Regions from separate parts of the Clostridium tanneri genome, predicted to be linked through region 3. Evidence: riboswitches for the same ligand, from Rfam matches in the RefSeq annotation. Region 3 holds a riboswitch; each other region holds the start of a gene.
The links. A riboswitch is a leader RNA that binds a small molecule or an ion and turns the genes downstream of it on or off. The one in region 3 is predicted to bind thiamine pyrophosphate.

Region 1 (10,779 bases), on a different contig from region 3:
TATAACCACTCATGAAGTAATTTCAAGTTATATGATGAGAAAAGGTTATTATCATGCCTATAATTTACAAGAGCAATTTAAGGTAGATATGCAAACTACTGAAACAGCCTTAAACCTTGCAGGAAAATAATAAATAGTCCTCCTTCTATTACAAAGCCCTACTTAGGGATTATACTCTTCTTCAAGAGTCAGAATAGCACGCTATAAAATGGCACAGATATACTCTCTGCGCCATTTTTATAATTTTGCTAGTATAACTATATTCTTACAGTATACATGAAAACATGCCATACTCCAAAGTTATCCTTTATGATAATATACCTCTTTCCTCCCATATCTGCATCTTCAAAAAATGGATAGCTTTGTCCTGCTGTATATCTGCCAACATAATTTCCACTTGAAATCAAAGGTTTTTCTTCAAACTGTATAGAACTTGCTGTAACCCTAATAACCTTTAAAACAGACTTATTGGGAAAGCTTTCATAAGTAGCTTCATAATCCTTTTGAGTTGAACTTTCTTCTCTTAAAAAATCTATATCTCTCTGCATAGCATCATTATTGCCACTATTAGGGAAGTTTATAGTCAAACCCTGTGTATATCCAGCCCATCTAACTACAGCCCCTGCCTTTGATAATTGAACTGCTGGTATATAAATATAAGAGTATACTGAACCATAAGGTTTAAAATTAAGAGCTGGAAATTGATTGCTGCTAACATTTACACCATTTAAAAAAACCGGTGAATTTAATAATTCTGCTCTTACAGCATTTCTATAGCCACACTCCCCTGAACAATCTGTATCTTTTTCCCTATAATCCTCTTGTTGTAAGTTTTCTTTATGATAATAATTTCTCCAATAAGGACAATTGTTGCAATACATCATCTTAAATCTCCTAAAAATTAGTACCTTTATACATTATGAAACAAGAATGACTTTCGTTCCTTAGTAAAAGGAATACTATGAAAAAGTTTTGAACAACATAACTTCATAAAAGAAAAATATAAATACTTTTTATTTAAAATCGTAATGTGGAAAAATTTAACTAGAGAGGAGAGTATGGTTATGTTTTAGTACGATTTTTCATAGCCAATAATATGTTTCTATGGATAATCCTAATGTTCAACGAATAGAAATAGAAAAAATTTATGGTAAAATAAGTCCTTTTGAACTTAAAGATAAATTAATTAGCTTAGCAAAGGGCCAGAAGGAAAAAAGCGCTCATGCACTGCTAGATGCAGGAAGAGGAAACCCAAACTGGATAGCTGCATCACCTCGTGAGGCCTTCTTCGCCTTTGGTCAATTTGCTGTAGAAGAAAGCCGTAGAACCTGGAATGAAAATGATCTTGCAGGGATGCCTCAGAAAAAAGGTATTGCAGACCGTCTAAAGGCTTACCTGGAGAAACATCATGGTGAGCCTGGTATAGAACTTCTAGAAAAAATAATTAATTACGGAATATCCCATAAGGGCTTTGATCCAGACTCCTGGGTACATGAATTAGCAGATGGAATTATCGGAGATAACTACCCAGTACCAGATAGAATGCTGGTACATATAGAAAAGGTAGTTCATGATTACTTAGTTCAGGAAATGTGTTACAACAAGCCTCCAGTGGGGAAATTCAATATATTTGCAGTAGAAGGTGCCACTGCAGCAATGTGTTATATATTTGATTCTTTAATAGCTAACGAATTATTAGGAAACAAGGATAAGATAGCCCTTATGACTCCAATTTTTACTCCTTATTTAGAAATTCCACTGCTGCCAAGATACAATTTTGAAGTAATTAAGATTAGAGCTACTGAAATGACAAAGGATGGTACCCACACATGGCAGTATCCTGAGGAAGAGCTTATGAAGTTAAGTGATCCAACGGTGAAAGCCTTATTTGTTGTCAATCCTAGTAATCCACCTTCAGTGGCAATAAGACCGGAGTCAGTAAAGCGCTTAACAGAAATTGTTAAAGAATATAACCCTAATATAATGATTATTTCTGATGATGTATATGGAACCTTTGTTGACAACTTCCGTTCCATAGTAGCTGATTTACCTTATAATTCAATTGGAGTTTATTCCTTTTCAAAATATTTTGGTGTAACAGGCTGGCGTTTAGGTACTATTGCCCTTTATGAACAGAATATATTTGATAAATTAATAAAAGAGCTGCCTGAAGATAAAAAAGAAGACGTTATGAAAAGATATGAGGCACTTTCTACTAATCCAGAAGATATTCCCTTCATAGACAGAATTGTAGCAGATAGCCGTCAAGTGGCTTTAAACCATACTGCTGGACTATCAACACCGCAGCAGGTACAAATGGCATTTTTCTCAGTCTTTGCCCTCCTGGACAAAGGCAATAGCTATAAGCAGTTAACTATTGACATCTGTCGTCGTCGTCAAAAGTTACTCTTTGATGGCCTTGGCCTAGATCTTAGAAAGGACCCTTATGATGCAGCCTACTATACAGAATTTGATTTACTAGAATGGGCTTGCCACTACTATGGAGAGGAATTTGCAAAGTTTCTTCAGGAAAACTACGAACCGATAGATATACTACTGCGTTTAGCAGAAGAGTCTTCTATTGTACTATTAAGCGGCGGAGGATTTTTTGGTCCAGAATGGTCTATTAGAATATCTCTGGCAAATCTTAGTGATGAGTCCTACTCTAGAATCGGAGAAGCCCTTCATCATACACTGCAAAATTACGTATCAAGCTGGGAAGCCTCTAAGAAGTAATTAATTTAAAAATATAAAAAGTCCTCGCCTATTTACTAAAGCGGGGGCTTTTATCTTTTAACTAAACTTCATTTGATATTTTTCTATATTTTACATGAGGAGCGCTAGTGTCAGCAATTTCGATGTTATTATACATTCCACTTTCTACTTCACTTTTAAATACCATTCCATCTTCCCCATGATTACTTACAGGAAAATCATCACTGGCAATAGCACTGTATTCAAAAGTTTGGCCTATGTTTATATTGGCTAGTTTTTCTTTATCTATGTGGCTTTTTGTTTGCATATTCTTATCCTCCATAATAATTAGTATAGTATCTAATATTATATTAACCATTACTAAGCTATATAGTCCGGTAATTTTTTCACCTTTTATTTCATTGTAGTTATATTTTAAAATAATTGGTCATAATAATAGACTGAGACGTTTTGCGGAAAGGATGATTACAATGAGTATAAAAAGCAAAGAGTTTATAATCACATTAATCTTCTTTATTGGCTTATTGAGTTTCCAATATTCCTATGGTTATGTAAAATCACAACGATTATATTCAAAAAACTCTGCACATGCTGATAATAACCTAAATACTAGTAGTACAACAAATAAAGACACTGAAAAAAAATCTAACAGCTCAGTAAACAAAAATATTTCTGAAGAAAAACAAGTTAAAAATCATACTAAAGAAGATAGACAAGCAACCTTAAGTATATCACCAAACAATAAACAACCTTCTAGAGGAGGTAACATTAGTAACACTATTGATATTAATCTAACCTTCTATACTAGCTTACCAGAGGAAAATGGAGGCCATGAAGGTATAAACTGCAGCGGCAAAAAGCTTACACCAGGCACCGTTGCTAACAATGTACTTCCCCTAGGTACAAGAATCTACACCGAAGAATTTGGAACCTTAACTGTTGAAGATAGAGGCGGCGATAACTTTAATACTATACATAGACTAGATGTTTATGTGCCTCGGAAAGCTGGAGAAAGTATTGCTGATTATAAAACAAGGGTAATTAATATGGGAATAGTTAAGGTAAAAGGTTACATAGCTAACTAAAGCTAATGTAAGGGATTTCAATTAAATCCCTTACTGTTCTACTAATTCAGCTGTAATCTTCTGACTTTCAAACTTCATAAAAATTGCTGACCAACTGTCATCTTTAAAATGAATAAAGATTCCTCCATCTTGATATATTCCCTCATCTTTTTTCCACTTTTCTTCATCGCAATTTCCTTGGTTCATATGAATATCATGTATTCCCTTTGGCCCTTTTTCTCTTAATAGGTTAAACTTTTCTTCTAAGGTAAAATCTGTCCTACATTCCATTGGATAAAGATCTCCAAAGATATATAAATCAGCGTCCTCCTCCTTGGCATCCATAATGTATTTGTGCAGCTCCTCATTTAAATCAATAGTTGTAGGAACAGACTTAAATTCCCCTATGTTAAATAAATTACTTCTAATATAGTCTAATGCCATGCCTTCTTTCTTGTTTTCTTCTCCACAGTTTAATAACTTTATCCCATAGTCTAATTGCTCCAATTTCTTTAAAGAAAACTTTTCTTCATCCTTTATTTTAAGGTTATCTATGAATAGATATTCTAATTTAGGAGTTTTTCTTCCTTCATGGGATCTAACATTAATTTGTATTTCAACTTTTCTGTCTTTAAAATATAAGCTCTCTTCTCCCATATATAAATTCTCACCATCTATTTTAAAATGATAGTGAAATACTCCACCTATTTTTTCATATTGGCAATGAATGTTTCCTTCCAGTACTTGGTGTCCTTCTCTCTTTGGAATTTCACTTCCTATATCGCTAATTGAGCTTCCCTTTGCTTTGCAAAGAACATATATTGGAATAGCCATATTCAGCCCTCCTTCTCAATTTATATTACCTGTGTATCTAGCTTTCACATAAGATAAACTACCTAAACCTGTAATATTTTTGAAAAAATTAATATTAATATGGAAATGGTCAATGTAACATTTCAGCTTACTACACATACTATAAAGCAAACAAAGGACAAGCTTTTTGCAAAAAATTGATATTTACCTAGGATTAATAAAGTGGAGGGAGATTTATGAGTATATTAGTAATATTCCTCGCGGCACTTGGTCTATCTATTGATGCCTTTACAATTTCTTTTACTGGCGGTATTCTAACGAAAAAGCAAAAACTAAAAAGTGCTTTTGTTATAGGTTTGTATTTTGGAACTGTTCAAACAGCGGTAGCAGCCTTTGGATGGTTTTTAGGAGATAAATTTAAAGGTTATATAGCAGAATTTAGTGAAATGTTTGCCATTGGATTGTTGCTATTCATTGGATTAAGGATGATATTTCAGTATATTAAGGAAAGAAAAGAAGCTGACTATGAAGCCAAGGAGTTAAACAGTAAGTTTTTCCCTCTTCTTGCAGTACTAGTTAGTGTAGATGAGCTTGCTGCTGGAGTAAGCTTTAGTCTTTTCAATGCTAACATTGCTGAAGTTTTAATAATATTTGGAGCAACCTTCTTTATTACAGCCTTTGTTGGAATTCTCGTTGGTAGAAAGCTTGGACTTATACTAAAGAGGAAAGCAGACCTTATAGGAGGACTAATGTTCATGCTGCTTGCTTTGGTAAACATCCTCAAGGGTTAAATCTTAGCTATAAAAGAGGGAAGTAAACCACCCCTTGGTGCTTACTTCCCTCTACTTTTTCTATAACAACTCTAATACCTGTTTCTTTATAGCCACAAATTTTTCTGAGGTTATTAATTCCTTTGTTCTATTCTTCGGCAGATCCACTAATATTTCTCCTTTAATATAAGCGGGCTTATCTGACAGCACATATATTCTGTTGGAAAGATAAATAGCCTCTTCTATATCATGAGTAATAAATAATATAGTAGTGCTTAAATCCTTAATTACCTTTAGCAGCCAGTTTTGCATCTTACTTCTTGTAATGGCATCTAATGCTCCAAAGGGTTCATCCAAAAGCATAATATCACTGGAGGTCATATAGGTTCTTAAAAAGGCAGCTCTCTGTCTCATGCCTCCAGACAGCTGAAAAGGATATTTAAATTCATATCCTTTTAATCCGTAGGGTTCAAAATAATTTTTAACCTTATTCCTTCCCTCTGCCTTGCTCTTTCCTTTTATATATAAAGGTAAAGCCACATTATCTATTACCTTTTTCCAAGGAAGTAATAAATCCTTTTGATGCATATAGCTTATTTGTCCTAATACCTTTGCTTCTCCAGCGTCAGGCTCTAGTATTCCAGATATTATATTAAGTATAGTGCTTTTTCCGCTTCCACTTGGTCCTAAGAGAGTTACAAATTCTCCTTCTTCTACCTTAAGACTTATATCTTTAAGTATACTGTCCCCTTGAAAGGATTTGGAAATATTTTTAAGCACAAGTTTTTTCTTACCATTGTAATTATTCAATCCAGTCTACTCCTTTAGGATTATTTAGCTGGAAGGAATTCATTTGTAAATGCCTCTTCCGCCTTCATATCCTTGTTTATTAACTTATTATTAAGAAGAAACTTTGTATAGTTGTTCCAAACAGATGCCTTCATTTCTCCCCATCTTGAAGCATCTTCTTTATACTTATTCTTTAAGTATTTTTGACTTTCAACTACAAGAGCTTTATCTAATTCTGGTGCATTTTTAAGCAATACCTCTGCTGCTTCTTCTGGTTTTTCCATTGAGAATTCATATCCCTTTGAAGTAGCCTTCATAAACTTTTTAACTAAGTCTGATTTATTCTTTAAAGTATCTTCATTAGCTATTAAAATAGGAGTATAGTAGTCTAAATCAGAATTTAACTTTCTTAATTCTATGTAGTCGATAGGTATATTCTTTAATTTAGCATCTACTCCTGCCCAGCCTTCATATATCCATGCAAAATCTACATTACCTTTAGTAGCAGCAAAGAAATCCTGCTCACCCATGTTTACTATTTTAAGCTTACTAAAGTCAGCACCTTCCTTTTGCATAACTGCCTGAAGCACAGCATTTTCTGAAGGAGATCCCCAACCACCATAGGTTTTTCCTTCAAAGTCTTTTACAGTTTTTATATTTTTATCCTTTGGAGCTGCTAAACCTGAAGTATTGTGCTGAATAATAGCAGCTATAGCCTTTATAGGAAGTGGATTATCTGAAGTTCTAGCATAGGTTAAGTCTTCCTGATAAGAAACACCAAAGTCTCCCTTTCCTGCAGCTATTAGATTTCCTACTGTTCCCTCAGAAGGTTGAATTATTTCAACATCTAATCCTTCTTCTTTATAGTAACCTTTATCCTTTGCCACATATAAACCGGTATGATTTGTATTAGGTGTCCAGTCAAGTATTACCTTTACTTTAGTTAATTCCTTATTCTCACCAGTACTGCTCTGTGGTGTCTTATTGCCTTGAGCACAGCCTGCAAATATTGAGGCAGTTAAAAGAGTTGATGCTAAAAGTGCTAAAAACTTTTTTCTTTTCATATTAATATCCTCCATCTTTATTTATCTTTAATTTTTCTCTGCCATGGCATAAAAACATATTGAAGTATATACATAAACCCAAACAATGCCATACTTAATATTATTATTACAACTATAGCTGCAAATATTTTATCTAAAGCATAGGCATTCTTTGCTCTTACCATAAAAATTCCTAGACCTCTCTCCCCTCCAAGCCATTCACCAATTACCGCTCCCATTATGCTGTAGGTTGCAGCTATTCTAAGACCGGAGAAAAAAGCACCTAGGCTATTCGGAAACTTAACATAGATAAACTGCTGAAGCCTTGAAGCCCCCATTGTATTCATAAGGTTTAGCATATCTTTATCTGCAGCCTCCAGTCCGTCTACGAGGCTTATAACAATAGGAAAAAAGCATACCATTATAACTACAATAACCTTTGGAAGCATTCCAAAACCAAACCATATTATGAATATTGGTGCCAAAGCTATAGTTGGTATGGTTTGAGAAACTACCAGTATGGGATAGATGCAACTTTTTATTACTTTTACGTTATCCATAAGCACAGAAAGTATTATTGCCAATATTACAGAGAGTAAAAAACCTAAAAGAGCCTCCTGTAATGTAGCATAAATATGAGGTTTTAAGGCCGGCAGTGTTTGAAATAAGGTATCTATAATATCCTTTGGAGAGGGAAGTATATATTTAGGAACTCCCCCCTTATCCACTACTAACTGCCATAATAATATTAAAAGCACCTGAAAAACAATGGAAATAGTTCTATTTACTGATTTGTCATATTTTTTCACTTAATGCACATCCTATAGTTAGTTTTTAATTAAACATTATTTCTATTAGTTTTATGTTTTTATAGCTTAAATATTAGGCTTGTTTAAAGCAAAAATATAAAGCCCTTTTCCTGAATTGGAAAAGGGCAATTTAACCAAAAATAAATTTCCACTATGTTCCCTCCGTTGGCATTACCCAATTCAGGTTATAAGGGTCGAAACTTTAAGTTTCCTCTCAGACAATGTTATTGCCTCCCCTATTTTATACTATTGTGAACCTTTACTGTTTTCAGTATATCATTTTGCAAATAAATATGTCAAATTTTTTATAGTTTTATGTTAGAATATAAGTTATGTATCAACCCTATATTTAATGGCAAGGTATTAGCCTTAAAGGAGATGTTTTAACTTGGAAAAACTTTATTATGAAAATCCTTATCAAAAGGACTTTACAGCAGAAATAGTTAATGTGATTGAAAAGGATAATAGTTATCATATAGAATTAGATAAAAGCTGCTTTTACCCAGATGGTGGAGAACAGCCCTATGATATAGGCTTTATAAATTCTTCACCCATAACCTATGTTTATGAGAAAGATGATAAAGTATATCACGTAACAAATATAAAACCTTTAAAAATTCACAGAGTGAAATGCAGCATAGACTGGAAGAGAAGATTTGATTATATGCAGCAGCACCTTGCGCAGCATATAATCTCTGCCTGCTTTTCTGAATTGCTTAACATAAACGTTACCTCTGTTAACCTTGGAGAAAGCAGTTCCTACATAGATATAGATAAATCTATAGAAGATGCCCAAATTAGAGATGTTGAAAAAAGAGCTAATGAGATAATTTTAAATAGCATCCCTGTAGAGACCCTGTATCCAACAAATGCTGAACTAAAAAAATTATTAGGCAAAAAAGCCTCTATTAAATCAAATGAGAAAATCAGACTTATTAGAATTGAAGATGTCCTCATAACTCCCTGTTATGGAATTCATCCTAATTCTACAATAGAGCTTCAGGCTATCAAGATTATAAAGTGGACAAAAAAAGGAACTGGTACTAGGATTGAATTTATATCTGGTTCACGGACTATTTCAGACTATTTTATAAGATATGAATGGATAGAAAAGATGTCCAGCATTTTATCCTGCAATGAGGCTGCTCTTTTAAATGAGGTGAAAAACTTTAAGGAAAACCTAAATAAGGCTCTTTCCGAGAATGGCAAGCTGAAAGCCGAGATTGCTGAATATGAAGTACAAAATATACTGAACTCCTGTGAGAGCATAAATAATATAAGGATTGTAAAGTCTATATATGATAATATTGACCTAAAACACGCTACCTTATTGGCATCTAAGTTAACAGCTTTCCCTAATGTTGTAGTTTTATTTGCAGTAAAGTCAGGAGATAAATCTAACCTGCACTTTAGTTGTTCTAAGGATTTGAAGATTCTCAGCATGAACTCCCTGCTAAAGGATGCTATTACCTTAGTTGATGGAAAAGGTGGCGGAAATGATTTTTCTGCTCAAGGTGGCGGAAAGAATAATAATAACTTGGACTCTGCAATCCAATATGCTTACAATAAGGTTAAAGACTATGTAGTAGGTAATTCTAAAATTTAATAAAAATTTGTTATAAAAAACCAATTATTAACAAAAAGTTCTTAAAAATTAAATATTTACTACACAATTATCTTATATAATAATAACTGTCCTAAGTTATATAACTTAGAGGAAATAGGATACATTAAGTCCCCCTTATTGTATAAGCACCGGTAGAAATATCGGTGCTACTTTCATATGGTTTTATTTTCAACCTATCGCAAAAAACACCGCACATAATGCTTATTAATATGCAAATGCTATACTTGTACTTTCTTATAAATACAAAAGCTAGTTTTCCTTAAATACTGGATATGACTAAGAATTAAATATATTTTAAAAGTGGAAAGGAGATATCTAGATGAGAAAAAGAAAGTTAACTAAGAATTTAAAGATAAATGAACAAATGGACAATATGGGAGATAGCGGCACCTTTGCTGCCTTGGATGCTGCCAGCGGTAAAATGAATAAAGGTAGTAATAAGAGAAATAAGTTGCAATAATAGAAAGAGCCTCGGAGATTTATTATCTCTGAGGCGTATAAATCTTAAGGCTTTGCAAAGGGATATTTAAAGGCAGCCTTTAGTGCTGTCCAGAAATTTCTAAAGTTATAATTCTTTATACCACAGAGAATATAGTGCATAAATATTCCCTTCCGTCCCTTCATTTCCTTTCCAAATACCGCTCCTATACTGGAAATATAAATAGGTATTATCCAACCTAAATCTATAGGTTTAAAGCTCTTTCTCTCTTCCTTATTTATTACTGCAGCAATATTTTTTCCTCCATGCTTTCCAGACATCTGTGCAAAGGTAACTGCCCTTCTAAGGAAATTATTATTTTTATCCTTCATTGCTGCTGCATCTCCTACAGCATAAACTTCTGGGTATTCTGGAATGGATAAAAATTCATCAACTATAATTCTTCCATCTGGAAGTGATAAATACTCTCCAACAGGTTTTACAGAAGACTTAACTCCACTGCACCAACAGAAAAAAGTATCCTTTATAATCTCACCGTTTTTTAAAGTTATATTATTTCCGTCAAAGATTGTAATTTGGTTATCAGTATATATTTTAAAATTTAAACTATTTAATTTTTCTATCACATGTGCACATAGTTTTTCTGACAACATAGGCAAAATTCTGTTAGCTCTTTCCACAAAAATAACTTCTAAATTCTTATTTTTTCT
Region 2 (10,779 bases), on a different contig from region 3:
GGTCGTTAATGCACCTAGTAATGCAGCATTTAGATATAAAAAGAGTTTCCACCTATGAAGAGATAGAGATGCAGGTAACGGAATTTGTAGATAAGGAGTTTTTGACAAAAGAGGAATCAAAGGTAATTGACATAAATAAAATACTTAGATTTTTTCAATCAGATTTAGGAAAAAGAATGAAATCTGCAAAACAAATACATAGAGAGACTCCTTTCTTTATGGAACTTCCTAGTACAGAAATTTATGAGGATTTGTCTGAGGAAATTTATAACGACGAGAAGATATTAATTCAAGGAGTAATAGATTGTTATTTTGAAGAAGATGATAAATTAGTACTATTAGACTATAAGACAGATTTTGTGGAAGACATAAATCTAATTAAGGAGAAATACTTTACTCAGGTTTATTACTATAGAAGAGCCTTAGAGAAGATGACAGGCAAAACTATTAAAAATGTATATTTATATCTATTCTTTAAAGATCAAGTGGTGGAAATGTAATTTCAGTACTTAAAAATAAGTTTGTATTTTAGGTATACCTGGGAAAGTATCATAAAAAATTTCGCAGTCTAGGTATACCTTCAATTATACATTATTTATTTATACAGGGGGGGATGAAGTATGAAGATTACAGTAACTATACTTTTATCAGCATCTATAGGTGCATTGTTATCTTTTATAGTATGTACATTATATTATGGAAAAACATCTAGAAGGCTTCAGCAATTTAAAAAGGATTTGTCCTTAATTTCAAATGGCCAGTTAGCTGTAAGAGTAAAAAGTCAGGGAACTTTAAAGGAGGTAGCTGACAGTATAAATTCCATAGTAAAGAACAGTAAAAGAATTTTGTGTGAAATATATGAGGTTTCCCAGAAGAATAGAGAATTATCTTCAACTCTTCAGGAAAATACAAAGCAAACAGAAAAGGCTTCGTCGGAAATAGCTCAGTCAATGCTAGCTATTACAGAATCTACCTATAAACAATCTCAGGATGCAGAATCTACAGGAGAAAGCACAAGACAAATGGCTGAGAATGCAGAAAAAATAGCTAAGTATGCAGAGAGTACACAAGATGCTGCAGAAGAAATGATTAGGGTAATTAAAGACAATGAGCAGATATTTAGTAGTATAGTAGACAAAATGAAAAATATAGGGGAAAATAGTACAACATTGGTTTCTAATGTTCAATTACTTCATGATAGGGCTGAAAAAATAAATAGTATAGCTTATGTCGTAACAGATTTAAGTGAAAGGACAAATCTTTTAGCGTTAAATGCAGCTATTGAAGCTGCACGGGCAGGAGAACATGGTAGAGGCTTTACCGTGGTGGCAGAGGAAGTAAGGAAATTGGCAGAACAATCATCTATATCTGCAAAGGAAATTAGAAAGCTGATTGAAGATATAAATGGAAAAATAAATGAAATAACTAAGGAAGCTAGTACACAGGCTTTAGGCATAAAGGAAGATGTGGAGTTTGCAGAGGAATCTAAGCTTTCTTTTGATAAAATAAGTAAGTCCACTAAATCTACCTATGAATCTGTGAACCAAATACACATACTAGCTGAGGAAACGACAGCTATGGCAAATAATGTTGATGAACTTGTAGAGAATGTAGTGCTAACAACACAGGAGTCACTATCTTTTGTGGAAGAAGTTTCAGCTGCTGTAGATGAACAGAATGTATCAGTGCAACAAATTAGTGAGTTGATAGTAAAAACAAATAAAACAGCGGATGATATAGATATAAAACTAAAGGAGTTTATTAATAAGGTAAGTTTAGGTGAAGAAGAGAATAGAATAATAAAAGAAGGCTTTGATAAACTAAAAAAAATATCCGATTTAATTATCTCAAGGTCTTTAGATATAGATAAAGGATCTGAATTATTAAAAAATCAAATGAATATTTATAATGAATTTGAATATATAGGTCTAATAGATAGTAAGGGAATAATGAAATCTGCCAGTCATCCTATATCAGAGGATAACAATGATTTTTCATTTAGGCCTTACTTTAAAGAAGCAATTCAAGGAAAAGAATATAACAGTGAACCGTATATTTCAAATGTTTCTTTTAATTATTGCATAGCTATAGCTGTTCCTTTTAAAGATGCAAAAGATAAAATTGAAGGGGTAATTATGGCTGATGTGTGTATAGAAAATTAAAAAAGATGCCATATTATATTAAGTTAAAATATAATATGGCATATATTATGCATTTAATAATATTAAATATTAGACTATTTGACAATTTTTTAGCACCTTATCACAGTAAATTGTCATTTTAGGATAATAGTGATATAATTTGTAAAGAAACTCAATTAGATATTATCAAATTATAGGGAGGGAATTAAATGTCAAAGGTTATTGAAAAGTTTTTAAAATATGTAAAGATTGATACTGTGTCAGATGAAGAGTCTAATACTGTTCCAAGTACTTCAAAGCAATTGGTATTAGCAGAGGAATTAGTAAAAGAGCTGAAAGAAATGGGAATGAAGGATGTATCTGTGGATGATAACGGATATGTCATGGCTACTCTTCCAGGAAATGTTGATAAGAATGTCCCTGTAATCGGTTTTATAGCGCACATGGATACAAGTCCAGAAATGTGTGGCACTAATGTAAATCCTAAAATCGTTGAAAACTATGACGGAGGAGATATAGTTTTAAACGAAAAAGAAAATATTGTTCTTCGTGTTGAAGAATCTCCAGAGTTAAAAGATTACGTAGGTAAAACTCTAATAACTACTGATGGAACAACATTACTTGGAGCAGACGACAAGGCTGGTATTGCTGAAATAATGTCTGCTATAGAATACTTAATAGCACATCCAGAAATTAAGCATGGTGATATTCGTGTTGGATTTACTCCAGATGAAGAGATTGGCCGTGGAGCAGATCACTTTGACGTAAAGAAATTTAATGCTGATTTAGCATATACTGTTGACGGCGGAGTAATCGGAGAATTAGAGTATGAAAACTTTAATGCTGGAAGTGCTAAAGTTACAATAAAGGGAAGAAACTTCCACCCAGGATATTCTAAAGATAAGATGATAAACTCAATACTTGTAGCAAATGAATTTATAAACATGCTTCCTGCAAATGAAACTCCAGCTACAACTGAAGGTTATGAAGGCTTCTATCACCTATTAGCTATAAATGGCGGTATCGAGAAAACTGAGCTTAATTATATAATCAGAGATTTTGATGCAGAAGGATTTGAAAATAGAAAAGCTTTCATAGAAGAAGCTGTTAAGAAAATAAATGAAAAGTATGGATTTGATTTTGTATCAGTTGAAATAAAAGAGCAATATAGAAACATGAAAGAAAAGGTTGAGCCTGTAAAATATATTGTAGATATAGCTTTCGAAGCTATGGAGTCAGTAGGAATAAAGCCATTAGTTAGACCTATAAGAGGTGGTACTGATGGAGCAAGACTTTCATTCATGGGACTTCCAACACCAAATTTATTTACTGGTGGACATAATTTCCACGGTAGATTTGAGTATATCCCAACTTTTGCTATGGAAAAGGCAGTTGAAGTTATTGTTAAGATAGCAGAAATATACTCAACAAGAGAAAAATAGAAGTATTATACGTAACAAAAGTTTAGAGCACTAAATACCGGTGTGTTTGATAGAGGTATACTGCTTGAAAGCCCTCATTTCGGGAATAAGCTTTCTGCGCAGTACACCTCTGCCTACATACACAGGCTGCCAAATCTAATTTTTAAGGCCCCTTTGTGTTGCAGCATACTTATATGTTGTAATGCTTTTATTTTAAGGAAGCAAAAGCTTTGAGTTAGTATTAGTATGCCTGTATTTTCCTAAGTATTCTTCATAGTTCCAACTCTTGTGAAATTTGGCGGCACTCCTGTATCCGGATTTGAACAGTTTTAGGCTTTGACTTTTGGATAAATAAAAGTCTGTAGGGTTAACGCCAAGAGTAGGAATAAGTACAGTTCTAATTAGATTTTCCTCTTTCAACCACTCTCTATTCTTTTCAGCAGACATAGTACCTGCAATATCAAATAAAAAGGAGATAGGATCTTTCTTTCCCTGTTTAGTGTTACTTATCTCAGTGCTATCGAATTTAAAGCCAATTGTCGGCCAGCGAGGAGTTCCTTTAACATCAAATATGCTTATTGGAAAGTTGCAGCAAACAGCACCATCAACTATATAGCTTAAGCCATCTGCATGTAAGAATTCAACAGGTTTAAAGTAAAAGGGAATGCTTATGCTCATTCTTACAGCTTTTGCTATTGAAAACTTCATAGGATCTATTCCGTAGTCTGGTAAGTTATCTGGAAGTATCAGAGTTTTTCGTTTAGTTATATCTGAAGCTACTATCTTAAGTCTACATTCTCCATTAGTAGTAACATCCTTAAATTTTCTTATACCTTTCTTTTTTAAAAGTTTATGAATCCATTCTTCAACATAGTCTCCAGAGTAAATTCCCTTTTCCACTAAAAAACCAAGGGCTTTTCCTAGTAAAGGAACACGTTGAAGGCCATTTTTATCCAAAAAGTCTCTAAAATCCATTTCCGATAATATTTTATTCATTTCCTTAGCGGTGTAACCTGCAGCTAGAAGGGCTGCGACTACAGCACCAACAGAGGTACCTGCAACTCTTTGCCAGTGATATCCTTGGGTTTCCATGTAATTTAAAGCACCAATAATTCCAATTCCTCTCATACCTCCGCCTTCAAAAACTGCATCAGCTTTCAAAATTAATCACCTTCTTTTATTTTACAGTATATATATATATTATTACTGGTTGTTAAGAAAGGTTATATCAAATCTGAAAAAATATTTATTAAATGGAAAGCATTTTTCATATACAAAAAAAACTCATTATGATATATTAGAGTAACATTTTTATAGGAATAGAAATATACTGTGAGTATAAAATAGTATAGAATTCATTTGATGAAATACCAATTGACAATTACAAGATATGGTGGTAATATTTTACAGTATCGACAAATTTATAAAGAAAGGTAGGGATTATTTATGAATAAAAACAAAGGTTTTCAAATTCCAATGGATGTTATTGAAGAATGTTTAAAAGAGTGTTTGGACAATACTGGTAATGAAAATGGAAAAGAAAAAACAAGTTCTGTTAGCAGTAGGTAACTAGAACCTGTTCATTACAATTTTTTGCATTTCTATATAAGACTAATAAAATGAATACTTCTTTTCTAATTTTCTAAACATCAGCACTAATAATGAGGTGATCAAAAGATATACAACGGCAGCTATTATAAATGGTGTTATAGTAAAATCTCTTGTAACCACTTCTTTAGCAGCCCTGAGCAAATCACCGATACCTATAGCTGCAACTAGTGCCGTATCCTTTATAAGGTTTATGGCTTCATTACAGACAGGAGGAATAACATTCCTTGCTGCCTGGGGAAGTATTATTCTTATCATAGTTTGACGATAGTTCATTCCGAGAGCTTTGGCTGCCTCAAATTGACCTCTATCAACTGATTCAATACCAGCTCTAAAGGTTTCAGCTAAGTATGCTGCATAGTTTACAGTAAAAGCTATGCTAGCGGCAGTTAATGGTGTTAATCTTATGCCTACTACAGGAAGACCAAAGTATGTGAAGAAAAGTTGAAGAAGTAAAGGGGTACCCCTAAAAGCCCATGTATATAAGCTTAAAACTGCCTTCAATGGTTTAATTTTTGAATTTTTCCCTAAGGCTACAAGAATGCCTAGGGGTACTGAACAAACTGCTACTATTATAAATAACTCTAAGGTTATTATGCTCCCTTTTAGTATAAATCCTGTAATATCCATAAGATTAGCCATTAAAACCACTTCCTAACTAGTTATTTTGTAATTATATCTTTTCCAAACCATTTTTGAGATATTTTATCTGCTGTTCCGTCAGCCTTCATAGCATCTAGAGTTTTATCAAGTTCTTCTTTAAAGCTATTATCGCTCTTTCTTATACCTACTCCATAATCTTCTTTTCCGAAATCTTCATCAAGAACCTTGTACAAGCCAGGTTTTTTAGATATGTAGTATCTTCCTACTACTTCGTCAACAATTACTGCATCTACACGGCCTTGATTTAAATCCATTAAAGCCTCTGTATTATTTGAATATTTTCTAGTATCCTTTAATGCACTTGAAGTTTCCTTATCAGCTGTTAAAGCAGTTTCACTGCTGCTTCCTAGTTGAATACCAACTATCTTACCAGATAAATCTTTTTTACCTTTTATAGTAGAATCACTTTTTACAACAATAATTTGTTTGTTTTGAAGATATACATTTGAAAAAGCTATCTGTTCTTTTCTTTTGTCTGTTATAGTTAAACCATTCCAAATTACATCTATGTCCTTATTATTTAAGCTAAGTAGAACACCATCCCATTGAACAGGTTTAAATACAGCCTTTACACCCATTCTCTTTGCAACTTCCTTTGCTAAATCAATATCAAAGCCAACAATTTCTCCTTTATCGTCTTTAAATCCCATTGGTGGAAAGCTGTCATCAAGCCCAACAACAAATTCTCCTTTTTCTTTAATCTCTTTTAAGGAATTATCTTGAGCTTGGCTACCATTAGCTTGTTTACTATTGCCACATCCTGAAAGTATAAGACCTATGGAAAGTACTGCTATAGTTAAAATTGATAATTTTTTTTTCATTTTTGAATCCCCGCCTTTTTAATTATTTAATTACAATACCTATTATACTTTAGCGTATTAAATTTGTAAAGTAATAAAATGAAATTTTATAAGATTTTAATTATAAGTTTAAAAAATTATATTATTATCCGATTTTATGTAGTTATATAGATTAAAATTTTGTGAGTTAGGAGGGGCAATTTGAAGGTACAGGTTTCAGATACTCAATTATTTGAAAAGGAAATAGTTCGCAGTTTTAAAGGATTCTTATGGATAAAACTACGAACTATTTCTTTATTATGAGAAAAATGAAGACAAATTTATAATTTTAATGACCTTGCCGCAGCTTTAATATCTTCTTTTCCTAGCACTGCCGATATAATAGAGATTCCATTTACTCCAGTAGCTAAAACTTCCCTGAAGTTACTTTCATTTATGCCGCCAATAGCTACAGCAGGTATATTGATATTCTGGTAAATATCTTTTAGAGTCTCTATTCCTAGCGGTACATCTATGTCTTTTTTTGTTCCAGTGTAGAATATGGCACCAATACCTAAATAGTCTGCTCCATCTCTTTCTGCTTCTAAAGCTTCCTCTAAAGTTCCTGCGGAAATGCCTATAATCCTATTTTTACCTAATATTTTTCTAGCAATTTTTAGAGGCATATCATCTTGACCAAGATGAACTCCATCTGCATTTATAGCCTGCGCAATGTCTATTCTGTCGTTTATTATAAGTGGAATCTTATAGTGGTCTGTTACTTCTTTTACTTCTAAAGCAACCTTAAAAAATTCTCTTGTGGAAATGTTTTTTTCTCTAACTTGAACCATGGTGACACCGCCAAGTATTGAATCTTCTACTACAGTTTTTAAACTTCTGCCCTTTAGAAAACTTCTATCAGTTATAAGATATAAGCTATAGTCTATTTCCATGTTATTCTACCTTCTTCCATAAGTTTTTCTTCTGTTAACGTATAAATACAGTCAATTAGTTTTACTCTAAAGCTTCCAGGAGCCTTAGCTATTTCATGAGCTTCTTCTCCTGCTAAATTCATCGAAAGAATTGCTGTTACAGTGGATATAAATTTATCTTCAGATACGGCAGCTGTGCCTCCGCAAAGAGCTCCAACCATACATCCAGCACCAGTTACTTTGGTTAACATTTCGGTGCCATTTTCAATAATTGCACTGCGAATACCGTCAGTTATGTAATCCTTTTTTCCAGTAGCTGCAACTACACAATTATATTTTTGTGCTAGTGCAATGCAGGCATCTAAGGCATCGTCACCATTATCTAAGGAATCAACACCGCGAACTTCAGAGGATTTTCCAGCTAAAAATTTTATTTCTCCAATATTACCTTTAATAACATCAACTCTTCCAAGCTCTAAAATTCTATTTATTACAGAAAGTTTTCTTGGAATAGCTGCACAAGCCACAGGATCTAATACAACAGGAACATTATTCATTTTTGCAGATATACTAGAGAGCACCGCTGCTTCTTCCTGTTCCTTAGTCAAAGTTCCAACATTTAAGTATAAAGCAGATGAAATTTTAGTAAAATCAAAAACCTCATCATAGGCTTCACACATAGCAGGTGAAGCTCCATAAGCTAAAAGTACGTTGGCACAATCATTTATTGTTACGTAGTTAGTTATACATTGAACAAGCGGAACCTTGCTTCTAAGTTCAGTGAAGGTATTACATACTTCTTTAATATAAGTGTGTTCAAAGTTATTGCTCATTTTCATTCCCCCAAAATATTTATATTTTATTCATAAGAAATCTTTGCTTTTTTATAAACTTCTATAAAATGACCTACAGGACCAACACCATGTCCTATAGAAAAAGAATTTTCTATAGCCCTAGTTATATATTCTTTGGATAGGGAAACTGCTTCTTCTACAGAGTTCCCTTTAGCTAGGTAAGATGCTATAGCTGAGGACAAGGTACAGCCTGTACCATGAGTGTTTTGAGTTTCTATTCTATGACCTTCAAGGGTTATAAATTTATCTCCAGAAAGAAGTATATCGTTGGCATCATTGCATCTATGGCCACCTTTTATTAATACATTTTTTGCTCCAAGTTCCTTTATTTTTAATGCTGCAGTCTTCATCTCTTCAGCATTTTGTATTTTCATTCCAGTTAGCACTTCTGCCTCAGGAATATTTGGTGTTACCACCTCTGCAATGTATATAAGATTCTTTATGGCTGATTCTGCCTCAGGTTTTAATAAAAAATAACCACTTTTAGATACCATAACTGGATCTAATACAATATTTTTAGCATTGTATTTTTTTAGTAAGTCTTTAATTATTTCTATAGTTTTGCTATTGGATACCATACCAATTTTTACAGCATCTACAGTTATGTCTTCAAAGATAGATTTTATTTGAGCTTCCACAAGCTCCTCTGTAACCTCCATGACATTTTGAACCCCTATTGTATTTTGTGCGGTTATTGCAGTAACTACACTCATTCCGTAAACACCTAGGGAACTCATAGTTTTTAAATCAGCCTGAATACCTGCGCCTCCACAACTATCTGAGCCGGCAATTGTTAATACTTTTTTCATTTTAAACACCTCTGCTTTGCCGTGGGAGAGTTAGCTAATTGGACTAAAATTGCTTTGAACCGGATATAGGTAAAAAGTAGGAAGGGTAAAAGACAGGCTTTTGTATAAATTTAAAATAAAAAAGTGTATTGCGGAAAAGCAATACACTTATAGTAACAAAGTGATATAATACGACTTGCTTCCCTACGCCAGTGTTAACCGGATCAGGTTCAAAGGGTTAGAAAAAACTCTTCTCAGCCTTATGGCACCCCCACAAAAATTTATTTAATTGTTCTACTATTACTTTAACATACTTATCCAAAACTGCAACAGTTAAAATAGCCTGTTATACATAAATAGTTTAGCTTATTTTCAGTACTTCTTAAAAAAGCTGAGTTTCTTATACTAATGAAGCCACTTTTATTATAAAATAGAGGAAAGGTGGTACTTAACTTATTTCAATAATATTAATACAATATTATTAAGAAAAGTAAATAAGGTGTATGGAGGAATGAAAATGAAGATTGGAGTTATTATGGGAGGAGTATCCTCAGAAAGAGAAGTATCTTTAAACTCAGGGAAAGAAATAGTTAAATACTTTAATAAGGATAAATATGAGGTTGTTCCTATAGTTATAGATAAAAAAGATGATGTAATGGAAAAAGCTAAAGATATAGATTTTGCATTTATTGCTCTTCATGGAAAATTTGGTGAAGACGGAACAATACAAGCTGTACTGGAAACAATGGACATTCCATACTCAGGCTGTGGACCACTTACCAGCGGAATATGTATGGATAAGGATATAACTAAAAGAATACTAAGACAGTCAGGAATAAATACTGCTGATTGGTTATGCGTTAGAAGTGTAGATGAGATAGACTATGATTATATAGATAAGATGGGATACCCAGTGTTCGTAAAGCCAAATAGTGGTGGTTCTAGTGTAGCTACAAACTTGATTAAGAAAAAAGAAGATATAGAAAGTGCAGTAAGCTTAGCATTAGATTACGATAAGGAAGTTATGATTGAAAAGTATATAAAAGGCGATGAAATAACTTGCTGTATGTTAGACGGAAAAATGATAGCTATAATAGCTATTAAACCTAAAGCTGAATTCTTTGACTATACAGCAAAATATGCTGATGGAGGCTCAGATGAAATAGTAGTACAATTTGAAGAAGGCTTACAAAAGAAAATTGAAGAAATGGCATTAGAATGCTGGAAGGTTCTAAAATGCAGTGTATACGTAAGAGTAGATATGATAATAAAGGAAGGCGTACCTTATTTACTTGAGTTAAATACTTTACCTGGAATGACAAAGAATAGTCTATTCCCTAAAGGGGCAAAAGCTGTAAATATGTCTTACAGTGATTTATTAGATAAAGTAACAGAATTATCCTTGAAAGAAGTAAGATAGATTTGTAAAGGTGAAACTTAGGTCCGGTGGGGAAGAACCTTCACCGGATTCTGTTTACATCAAAAATGTCAAAGATATAAAAATTATTTGAAAAGATAAAATTTCAATAATTTTTATTGACAGTGTAAACTTACATTGATATAATTAAACACATAAATTAAATAAAGAACTTG
Region 3 (10,779 bases):
TTCCAGTTTTCTGAATACTTTTGCATAAAACTTTGGAATTGTGGTTGGAAATTCTTTGAGAAATTTACTAAACCATTGAAGTCTGGTGCTGGAACTCCTGTTTCCTTATTCATAGCTATAGGATCCATAACCATATACTTCTTTCCAGCTAATTCTGGTGGAAGATAAGGTGATGCCATCGCAGGAATTTCTACAATTTCCTTAATCTTAGGCTGATTACTTGAAAAATCTGTAGTTACCCATACTGTAGTATTTATGTTCATTCCTGCTATTTGCATTGTTACATCTTCTTGAACATTGCTTATAGTTTTAGCACTATTGCTATTAAGTTTTATATTTAATCCCATTTTGGCATCATTTATTACTGGAATTGCCTTATCAGCAACTTCTTGCGCTTCCTTTGGAAGGTCTTTTGCAGTAACATTTACTCCCAAAGTATTATCACTTTGCATAGAAGTAATGTTCATTTGATTTAAAGAAGCCTTTAATAATCCGCTATTAATAGTCTGATTTTTAGCAACAGGCAGTAATGCTTCTAATACAGCTGGTTTTACAACCCCTTCACCACCTAGTACATTCACCTGTCCAATGTCTTTAGTTTTATCATTAATATAACTTTGAACATTAGCTTGTGCGTTATCTCCAACTAATATAATTGGTGAATAAGTTAATGCAGCTAGAGCTGACCCAGAAAGAGCATCTGCAAATCCTGTTCTGCTTGCTAAGTAAACTGTATCATAGTCCATATCCTTAGAGAACTTATTTAAAGTATTTAGGTTTCTTTCATATTCATCCTTACCTGTAATTCTCTCTACATTTTTAAATTCTTTTGATACCTTATCACTTATTACATCTTTTCCACCCATAACATAGGTTTTAGATATGTTGTTGTTTTCTGTTAGGTAATCTTTTAGTTCTGAAGTCACTTCATCCTTTGGTACTAATATTATCGGCATACCTTTAGATGCTGCTATCGGTGCCATAGATAAAGCATCTGGGAAATCTTCTCCAGTAGCTACAACTACTCCCTTATCAGCTCCTACCTTTTTTGCAATTTCAATAGAAGTATCATATCTATCTTTTCCAGCAATTCTCTCTAGCTCAATGCCTTTGTTTTTAATTATGTTCTCAACAACCTCTGATACTGCACCAGTTCCTCCAATTAAGAATACCTTCTTTACTTTTAGTCTTGAAAGCTCACTAGTTACATTATCTACTGTTGACTGATTGTCCAACTTATCTTTAGAAACTAATAATATAGGAGCATTGTATTTCTTTGCTAAAGGTGCTGCACTCAACGCATCTCCGAAATCCTCCCCATTAGCAATTACTGCATAGTCTGAAGTAGCATTCCATCCATTTTTTGAGATAGAAACAGAAGTGTCATATCTATTTGCTCCCGATATCCTCTCCGGCGTAAATGCTGCCTTAGCCTTTGCACCTGCTCCAATACTTAAGCACAAGCTTAATGACAGTAAGCAAGCTATTTTTTTCACGTTCATTTTATATACCCCCTTGTCTCTGATAGTGTAATTATATCATTGGTAAATTTGGGTTACAATAGTTATTTGTGGACATCTTTGGACATACTGGGGACAGTTTACAACTTTTCAGCTATAGTGAATTAGCAAATAATTGTAGACTGTCCCCTAAAGATACAAGGGTATTTATAGAGATTAGTCTCATTTAATTTAAACAATTATTTAATGCAATTAAGTTTAGTATGAAAAATCTGCGTAAAGAAAAGGGACAGTCTACAATTTTTAACACAATAAATGTGTAATAATTGTAGACTGTCCCCATAAAGTTCTAATTATTGATTTGAGTTTCCTCTTCAACTTTTACATCAGTGCTATTTTGATTAGAATTATCTTCTATCACATCTGGCTTAGTTGAATCTACCGTTGTATCTTCTACTTCATTTACTGCTCCTGTACTTTCATCTGGTTTAGTTTGTGTGTCATTGTCAATTTCAAGACCAACTACCTCAGCTTTAACATCTTCTAAATGGATGTTTTCTTTTGTTCCAGAAAGTACAACTATCTTCTTTGCAGTTACTGACTTAATATTTACAATTCCATCCTCACCTGGATTTACATAGATAGTCCCATCTACAGTTATGTCAGAAACAGTAGCATTATTTCCTTCTAAATATAAGTCACCCTTTACATTTCCCTTAAGAGTTACATTGTCTGCTATAATATCTACATTTCCATCATAGTTATCTGTGTAAGTTTTGTCCGCTTCATCTAAGAAATCTGCATTTATACTCATGGATAGTATTAATGAATCTGATATAACGCCCTCTCCACCAATGGCTAATATATAAGTGCTAGGTGAGAGCCTGGACTGTATAAAGTTCCTAGTAGTCTCTGGCACTTCCTTGTTCACAAGTATTATAGGAGAATTAGCTTTTCCTGCAAGAGCAGCTCCTGATAGAGCATCTGCAAACTCATTTCCAGTAGGACCCTCTCCTAGAGCTGTTAATACTCCTGTTAAGTCAAAATCCTCAGCAAAATAATTCATTACTACTGTATTTGTTTCAAATCTATCTGCTCCTCCAAGTCTTTCTGCCCCTGGCACTTTGTCTTTAGTTGCATCACCAACGGAAGCAGTTCCGCCTATTACGTAGGTCTTATTTATACTTGAATGTTTCTTTATAAATTCCTCTGTAGGCTTTGAAAGTTCTTTGCTTTCTGTTAGAAGAATTGGCATTCCCTTCATAGCTGCAATAGGCGCTGCTGATAGTGCATCTGCATAACCATCACCAGATGCTAGAACTATTTTATCTGTTACACCTAACTTTTCTGCAACGGCAACGGCAGTTTCGTATCTGTCATTTCCCCATAACCTGTCTACATTTGCATTGCCAAATTCACTTTTCAACTTATTATAAGCTCCCTCAGATACTGAACCAGTTCCCCCAATAACATATATATTCTCTATCTTAACCTTATCATTTAATCTTTTAAGCTCCTCTAAAGTTTGAGAGTTTAAGCTTTTTGACTCAGTCAAAAGTATCGGTGCATCCTTCGCCTTGGCAAGTGGCGCGGCAGAAAGAGCATCAGCGTAACCTTCTCCACTAGCAATGATTACATTCTTAGTACCATCTAACCAGCCTATTTGAGACACTTTTACAGAAGTCCCGTATCTATCCTCTCCTCCAGCTCTTAATAACCTGCTTTCAACTACTTCCTCTGCTGAAACCTTAACCGCTGTTGCTGAATTAGATAATAATATTGCTGCAAAAGCTACTGCTGAAATTGTACCTATACTTTTTTTATTCATTAAATGATTCCTCCTAAGTTTTTTTATTATATTAATAATTTAATATTTTACATACAAAATTTTTAATATCTTCTAAACTGTTCTCTTTATTAGTTATTATCTTGTATCTGCTACGTGTTTTATTGTATTACATTTGAATATAGTTATCTATACAAAGAAATTTCTAGCTTGCACATCTAATGGAATATGAATTTATTCCTTCATATTTTGGTACAAGCATGCAAATGACTGAAATCATTGATATAAGCCTCTTTGTGCTATATTTTAAGAAAATAATCGATAACTTTCTTCTACAAATTACATAATGAGGTTATTAATATTAATTTATAAGACAACCTTTTTGCTATCAAATAGTGAAGTCTATGTGGGACAGTTCACAACTATTCAACAACAAAAACAAGGGGACGGTCTACAATTATTCATCAATGGAATAATTGTAGACCGTCCCCTTGCTTGTCGAATAGTTGTGAACTGTCCCCATACCTCTATTTAATAAAATCCTTTATCATATTCTCTAAAAACTTTAATCTCTCCTCATAAATCCCTGAAACCTTCTCTACTTCCACAACAAGTATACTACCCCTAACCTTAACATCTTTAATCTTAACAGGCATACTACTTAAATCTAAATAAATGCTAGAGTTATCTGCAGCCATAGTCCCTGTCATAACATTTTTAAGCTTATTTAAAACAAAGTCCTTAGAAATAGGCAGCTTACCTAAATAGACCTTATTCACAATATACTGAGCTTTACCTTCCTTGAATCCTAAGTTTCCTTCTGTACGCAATAGAAAACTAATACCTTTATAGCTGGAAGGTATGAAAAATTGTAAACTGTCCCCAGACATCTCTCCGTGGATTCCCTTTATAGTTAAGTCATCATAAGTCTTCTTTCCACTAGAATAAAAAGCTATAATGCCATTTAGCTCATCATTATTAAGTTCCATTACACCTTTGCTTTGAGCTTTTATTCCCTTATCAATAAGATCAAAGGATACTTTTACCTTTGGAACAACGTAAGAATGATTCCACGATACTAAGCTAAATAACGCTCCTAATGATAGTATTAATATTGTTATTAGAGTAATAACTATAAGAAACCCTCTTTTATTTTTCATCTTACTCATTACATCACTCCTGATTCCCATTTTTGCTTATTATCTATATGAATCTTGGCGTCACTTTACTTAACTGCCCTTAGCAACGCTCCTATTCTAGAGCAGTGTATGATTGACAGTAAAGTCTTCACTACTAATATCTATTAAATTGTTACTTCTAAACTTAAGCATTCTGTCCTCCTATAACTTCAACAGGACTTAATCTATAGGACTTTGCTGCCGGAAAAAAGGCCGCTAAGGTTGAAGCAGTTATATCAATTAAAGAGGATATTATTATGAACTTGTTGTCAATAACTATATCTACCAAGGGCTTCCCTTCTAAAGTTATGTATCTATTAAAAGCCTTTATATACATAATATTAAGCCCTACTCCAAATAATGTTGCAATTACCCCTAATATAAAAGCTTGAACAAAGAAAATACTAGCTACAGAACTATCTTCTACACCCATAGCCTTTAATATTCCTATCTGCTTATACTTTTGGGTTGCTGTTATTCCCAATATACTCATTATACTTAACACCGCTGCAAGTAATACGAAAACCTGAATTATAATAGTGCAAACTCTTTGTCCAATTATACCACTTACTAAAAGCTTGTTTTGACTTTTCCAGTTATCTACTTTTAAGTTTTTATTATTTAAACTTTCCTCTACCTTCTTCTCTAAGATATCTGCGTTATAAGGGTTAACTGCAGATATTTCAATTGAAGTTATTTTATTTCCAAATCCTATTAAATCCTGAGAGGTCTTTAAATCTGTAAAGACCCACTGTCTATTAAGCTTAGCAGAACCTAAATCATAAAACCCTGTCACTGTAAGTTCTAAATTTTTGTTATCAATAGTTACTATATTAAACTTATCTCCGAGTTTTAAGTCTAATCTCTCCTTTAACTCCCTGCCAACCAAAGCCTCTTTAGCTTCCTTTATCATCTTTCCCTCGTAGGTTTTGTCTTCTAAGTTATATAAAAGATTAGCTTCTTTTGATGTAATTCCTCTTAATCTAACAGGCTCATTCATGTCCTTCAACTTTATAAAAACCTGATGTTCAGCCACCGGCAGCACAGTTTTTATATCACTGCCTAAGGCTTGAATTTTTTCCTTCTTACTCTCCCATTCTTCCATTCCTCCCTTTGAAAAATAGACTGTTATATGAGAAGAGCTTCCTATAATTTTATCTAGCAATGTTGCATCAACACCCTTACTTAAAAGTCCTAAAAATATTTGGACTGATACACCTATTGCTATACCTAATATTATAATTAAAGTTTGTGCCTTATTATTTTTCAAAAATCTCCAGGCTATTTTAAAGGATGCAAACATCTTTCTTTTCCCTTTCTATACTTCTATCTACATCGAAAACTACACCATCATTTATTTTTATTATTCTATCTGCCTTTTTTGCTATCCTATCATCGTGAGTTATAATTACAAAAGTAGTATTAAACTCTCTGTTAACATTCCTGAATATATCATAAACTCCCTTAGCAGACTTAGAATCTAGGTTTCCTGTAGGTTCATCTGCCAGTATAATCTTAGGTTCGTTCATAAGCGCCCTAGCAATAGCTACCCTCTGCTGCTGTCCACCGGACAAATCATAGACTTTCTTACTCTTAAAATCTGATAACTGCACCAGATCAAGAAGCTCTTCAGCTTTTTCCCTAGTCTTTCTTCCACAGAAAAACTTGCTTATAGTATGAGGCATAAGAACATTTTCTAGAGCATTAAACTCTGGCAATAAATAATGAAATTGGAATATGAAACCTATGGTCTTATTTCTAAGACCTGCCAATGCCCTTCTACTCATGTTATCTGTCCTTTTGCCATCTATGTAAATCTGCCCATCAGTAGGCTTATCTAAAGTTCCTATTATATTTAGCAAAGTAGTTTTCCCACTGCCGGAAGCCCCTATTATTGAATTAAAAGATCCTTCCTTTATTGATAAATTAATATCATGAAGTACATGAGTCTTAGCATTTTTTCCATAAGTTTTATTTATATTTTCTAGTCGTATAATATCTCTCAATTTCTGTGACCCCCAATAGTTTTAATTATGACTTATAGCTTTTTACGACATAATACTGACATGACGCAAAATAATATTTCCTTAGTATTTATATTCTATCATAAAAATCTAAGGCATTGTCCACAATTATTCAAGGATTAAGGGACGGTTTGCAATTTTTCATCAATTAGAAACTTAAAGAAAAATTGCAAACCGTCCCCAAATATATCTTGACCTTACCAATTCATTGTAGTAATATGACCTTGTAGGAAAATTTAATAATTTACCAATCCCAGGGGGGCTGATGTTATCAGCTGAGATTAAGAATGTAATTCTTTGACCCTATAACCTGATCTGGATAATGCCAGCGTAGGAAGAGGTTTCATGTATTTTAAAAATACCTTTATAGTTTTAAAGACATAGGTACAAACCTCCTCTGGTTTGTACCTTTTTTATTTTTCAAATTTTTATAAATTAGGAGGCACTAATATGAAGTTTTCAGAAAGCTTGTATGAAAGCGTTAAAGAAATTTGGGAATCCTATTATACCCATCCTTTTGTAAAGGGAATAGGCAATGGCACTCTAGAAATAGACAAGTTTAAATTTTACATGATTCAAGATTACATATACCTTCTAGACTATGCCAAGGTTTATGCATTAGGCATAGTAAAGGCAGATAGAGAAGATATAATGCAGGGCTTTTCCAGCATGGTGAACAACATTCTAAATGGAGAAATGAGTATTCACCGCTCCTATATGAAAAGACTGGGCATTACCTATGAAGAAATTGAAAATACAAAGGCTTCTCTTGCAAATATCTCATACACCAACTACATGCTTGCTGTGTCACAAATAGGCGGGCTGCCAGAGGTATCCGTTTCTCTACTGGCTTGTATGTGGAGCTATTTAGAAATTGGCAGAAACTTAAGCAAAAACCCTGGTGCTGTAGACCACGAATTTTATGGTGAATGGATTAGAGGATATATATCAAAGGAATATGTGGGATGTACTAAATGGCTTATAGATTTAGTAGATGAACTTTCAGAAAATCTTTCACCAAAGGATAAGGAAAGATTAAAAGAAATATTTATAAATACCAGCAAATATGAAGCAATGTTTTGGGATATGTCTTATAACAAGGAGATGTAATTATTAATGTTAAAGTTTTGTGACGTAACCTTTAAATACGAAGAGGACTCCTATACCCTTATAAAAGACCTAAGCTTCAATGTAAATAAAGGTGAATTTATAAGCATAATAGGTCCCAGTGGCTGTGGTAAGAGCACAATATTTAGATTGATTTCTAAACTTGAAAGAAGCTCTAATGGAGAAATCTATATTAATGATAACAACATTAATACTATTAGCGATCCTATAGGGTATATGCCTCAAAGTGACCTGCTGATACCCTGGAGAACTATTTTAGAAAACGCTTGCCTTCCCCTAGAAGTAGGTAACAAAAAACAAAAGGATGCAAAAAAGAAGGCTGAAGAATTTTTAAAAACCTTTGGATTAGACAACTATAAAAACAAGTACCCAAAGGATTTATCTGGAGGAATGAGACAGAGAGTTTCCTTTATAAGAACTCTCCTTACCGGTGCAGAGGTTATGCTTTTAGATGAACCCTTTAGTGCCTTAGACGCCATAACAAAGCTTTCCATGCAGGAATGGCTTTTAAATCAATGGTCAAAGCTTAATAAAACTATATTATTTATAACCCACGATGTTGAAGAAGCTTTGTTTTTATCTAATAAAATATTTGTAGTTTCCGAAAGGCCTATAACTAAATTAAAGGAAGTAGTAGTACCTTTTGGTTACCCAAGGGACAGGCATATGTTAAGTAAACCTGAAATGCTTAGCATAAAAGAAGAACTTGTCAATGAATTAAAGCAGAGGATTGAACTATGAAGAAATATAAATCATCAATAATTGTAAGTATTGTATTTTTTATAATATGGGAGGCTCTAGCAAGATATATAGATGCTATGTACATACTTCCTTCTCCCAGTAGAATTGTAGAAAAGATTTGGCTTTTGAGAGAACCTCTCTTTTTAGTACATCTTCCCTCTACACTGTTGGTTACTTTTATAGGTCTTGCTATATCAATAGTTTTAGGTGTAGGCCTAGCTATAACCATGAGCTTAAATGAGAAAATAGAAAAGGCAATATATCCTATTGTAGTAGTAACTCAAACCATACCTATTACTGCCTTGGCACCGATATTCGTGCTTTGGTTTGGATACAGCATTTGGAGTAAGGTGGTAGTAACTATACTTATTACTTTCTTTCCTATAACGGTGAATTTATATGATGGTCTTCGTTCTACTAAAAGGGAAATGGAGGAACTGCTGATTACTTATGGAGCAAGCAAAAGGGATATATTTATCAAATTAAAATTTCCCTCTGCCCTTCCCTATTTCTTTTCAGCAATAAAAATAGCAGTGCCTCTTAGTGTAATAGGTGCTGCCATCAGTGAATGGCTTGGATCTCAATCGGGCCTTGGCTATTTTAGTAAAAGGATGATGACCCAGTTAGATGGAGCAGCAGTCTTTGCTCCAATAGTGATTTTATCCCTTGCTGCAGTTATCCTTGTGTTTATAATTAATCTCTTAGAAAATAAAATAATAAAATGGAGGAACGAGTAATGAAAAAACTTAAATATCTCTCACTATTATTAACTTTTATATTTATAACCTTTATGGCAGCAGGCTGCTCAAATAAAGAAGCAGCTAAAACTAATGGAGAAAAACTAGAGGAGGTAGACTTAGTGCTGGACTGGTATCCAAACGCAATACATACCTTTATATATGCAGCTATGGAAAATGGATACTTTAAAGAAGAAGGCTTAAAGGTTAATATCAAATACCCTTCTAACCCAACAGACCCACTTTCACTACCAGCTGCAGGCAAAGCAACCTTAGGTATTTACTATCAACCAGATATAGTAATTGCAAGAGCAAATGAAAACGTTCCAGTAAAATCTATTGGAGCAATAGTACATACACCATTAAACGTAATAATATCCTTAAAGGAAAAAAATATAAATTCACCTAAAGATTTATCTGGAAAAACCATTGGATTTTCAGGAAATCCTTTAAATACAGAATATGTTAAAACCATGGTAAAAGCAGATGGGGGAGATCCAAACTCTGTAAAAGTAATAGATGTAGGCTTTGAACTTCTTTCATCAATGGTAACAAAAAAGGTAGATGCTACAACTGGGGGCCTTGTAAACCATGAAGTTCCAGTAATGCAGCATGAAGGTCATGAAATAAACTACTTTGATCCATCTAAATATGGAGTACCTAATTATTACGAAGAAGTCTTTGTTACCAGTGATAAAACTTTAAAGGAAAAACCTGAAACCTTGAAAAAGTTTATGAAGGCTGCAAAAAAAGGTTTTGAATTCACAAAAAATAACCCTGATAAATCCTTAAAGATATTGCTAAATAATCAGCAAAAGGATAATTTCCCTCTTATAGAGGCAGTGGAAAAACAAAGTATAGATATTCTTCTTCCTAAGATGGAATCAAAGGACGAACCTTTCTTATATCAAGACAAGAAGGTTTGGGAAAACAATATAAACTGGCTTCAAGAAAAAGGTCTGCTAAAGGAAAAAGCTAATGCAGAAGACTTTTATGTAAATCTTGATGAAATTAAATAGAAGAGAAAGGGGTTGTCTTACAGCGTATAAGACAACCCCTTAAAATATTTCCTTTAAATCTATTACCAAGCCTTTAAAAATTCTCAGGCTTCATCTCCTTACAATAAAAACTCTCCTTTACTTATGTCAAAAATTAGGGAAAGAATTCTCTTTACATAAGAACTTATGTTCCGTATAATAAATATAGAACATGAGTTTGTAATTATTTTTAAGAATCCTGTCACCTTTTTAAAAATTCCCGGTATATATTAGGTGAAAGGAGTTGATAAATATGGCTGCAACAGCAACAAAATTAAGTAGTTCATTAATCATTAAGTACATCGATGGGATGGACTCAAAGGGAAAGGAAATAGTGAAAAAGCAGAGCTTTTCAAAAATAAAAACCTCTGCTGCAGAGCAAGATCTCTTTGACGTAGCAAAGGAAATAGAAAAGCTTATCGGCAAAACTTTAGATGAAGTTATAAGGGAAGATCAAAATTCAATAACTAACATTTAGAAGGGTACTTATCCAAAAACTAAGAGAATGAATCAATGGACAGTTAATAAACTTACCTTAACTGTCCACCATCAACTAAATAAAAAGGGGGCTGTGTAAATGAGTAAAACACTGGTAATGAACTTTTTAAATGAGGAAGGTAAAAAAACAGCAATTAGAGTAAGTAACGTCAGAGAAGACGTAACTGACCTAGAGGTAAAAACTGCCATG

Region 1: linked by a shared signal. The riboswitch ahead of P8V03_RS15840 (ABC transporter permease) and the one ahead of tenA (thiaminase II) in region 3 are both predicted to bind thiamine pyrophosphate.
Region 2: linked by a shared signal. The riboswitch ahead of thiD (bifunctional hydroxymethylpyrimidine kinase/phosphomethylpyrimidine kinase) and the one ahead of tenA (thiaminase II) in region 3 are both predicted to bind thiamine pyrophosphate.

The regions. Positions count from the first base shown of each region.
Region 1 is NZ_JARUJP010000024.1:24,274-35,052, reverse strand. Features, by position in the region: gene P8V03_RS15885 (spore coat protein) at 1-130, shown strand, start outside; gene P8V03_RS15880 (hypothetical protein) at 258-884, opposite strand; gene aspD (aspartate 4-decarboxylase) at 1,105-2,736, shown strand; gene P8V03_RS15870 (hypothetical protein) at 2,798-3,022, opposite strand; gene P8V03_RS15865 (3D domain-containing protein) at 3,186-3,800, shown strand; gene P8V03_RS15860 (YukJ family protein) at 3,831-4,613, opposite strand; gene P8V03_RS15855 (manganese efflux pump MntP) at 4,829-5,383, shown strand; gene P8V03_RS15850 (ABC transporter ATP-binding protein) at 5,444-6,172, opposite strand; gene P8V03_RS15845 (ABC transporter substrate-binding protein) at 6,193-7,215, opposite strand; gene P8V03_RS15840 (ABC transporter permease) at 7,233-8,003, opposite strand; TPP riboswitch at 8,144-8,251, opposite strand; gene P8V03_RS15835 (alanyl-tRNA editing protein) at 8,392-9,609, shown strand; gene P8V03_RS15830 (hypothetical protein) at 9,950-10,090, shown strand; gene P8V03_RS15825 (NAD(P)/FAD-dependent oxidoreductase) at 10,135-10,779, opposite strand, start outside.
Region 2 is NZ_JARUJP010000013.1:84,460-95,238, reverse strand. Features, by position in the region: gene addA (helicase-exonuclease AddAB subunit AddA) at 1-500, shown strand, start outside; gene P8V03_RS12145 (methyl-accepting chemotaxis protein) at 621-2,162, shown strand; gene pepT (peptidase T) at 2,351-3,583, shown strand; gene P8V03_RS12135 (patatin-like phospholipase family protein) at 3,776-4,723, opposite strand; gene P8V03_RS12130 (hypothetical protein) at 5,009-5,131, shown strand; gene P8V03_RS12125 (amino acid ABC transporter permease) at 5,174-5,812, opposite strand; gene P8V03_RS12120 (amino acid ABC transporter substrate-binding protein) at 5,833-6,654, opposite strand; gene thiE (thiamine phosphate synthase) at 6,954-7,565, opposite strand; gene thiM (hydroxyethylthiazole kinase) at 7,556-8,377, opposite strand; gene thiD (bifunctional hydroxymethylpyrimidine kinase/phosphomethylpyrimidine kinase) at 8,404-9,207, opposite strand; TPP riboswitch at 9,370-9,469, opposite strand; gene P8V03_RS12100 (D-alanine--D-alanine ligase) at 9,704-10,606, shown strand.
Region 3 is NZ_JARUJP010000017.1:25,033-35,811, reverse strand. Features, by position in the region: gene P8V03_RS13815 (cell wall-binding repeat-containing protein) at 1-1,502, opposite strand, end outside; gene P8V03_RS13810 (cell wall-binding repeat-containing protein) at 1,810-3,288, opposite strand; gene P8V03_RS13805 (hypothetical protein) at 3,774-4,415, opposite strand; gene P8V03_RS13800 (ABC transporter permease) at 4,570-5,727, opposite strand; gene P8V03_RS13795 (ABC transporter ATP-binding protein) at 5,711-6,430, opposite strand; TPP riboswitch at 6,694-6,802, shown strand; gene tenA (thiaminase II) at 6,899-7,558, shown strand; gene P8V03_RS13785 (ABC transporter ATP-binding protein) at 7,565-8,317, shown strand; gene P8V03_RS13780 (ABC transporter permease) at 8,314-9,054, shown strand; gene P8V03_RS13775 (ABC transporter substrate-binding protein) at 9,054-10,073, shown strand; gene P8V03_RS13770 (DUF1659 domain-containing protein) at 10,345-10,569, shown strand; gene P8V03_RS13765 (DUF2922 domain-containing protein) at 10,669-10,779, shown strand, end outside.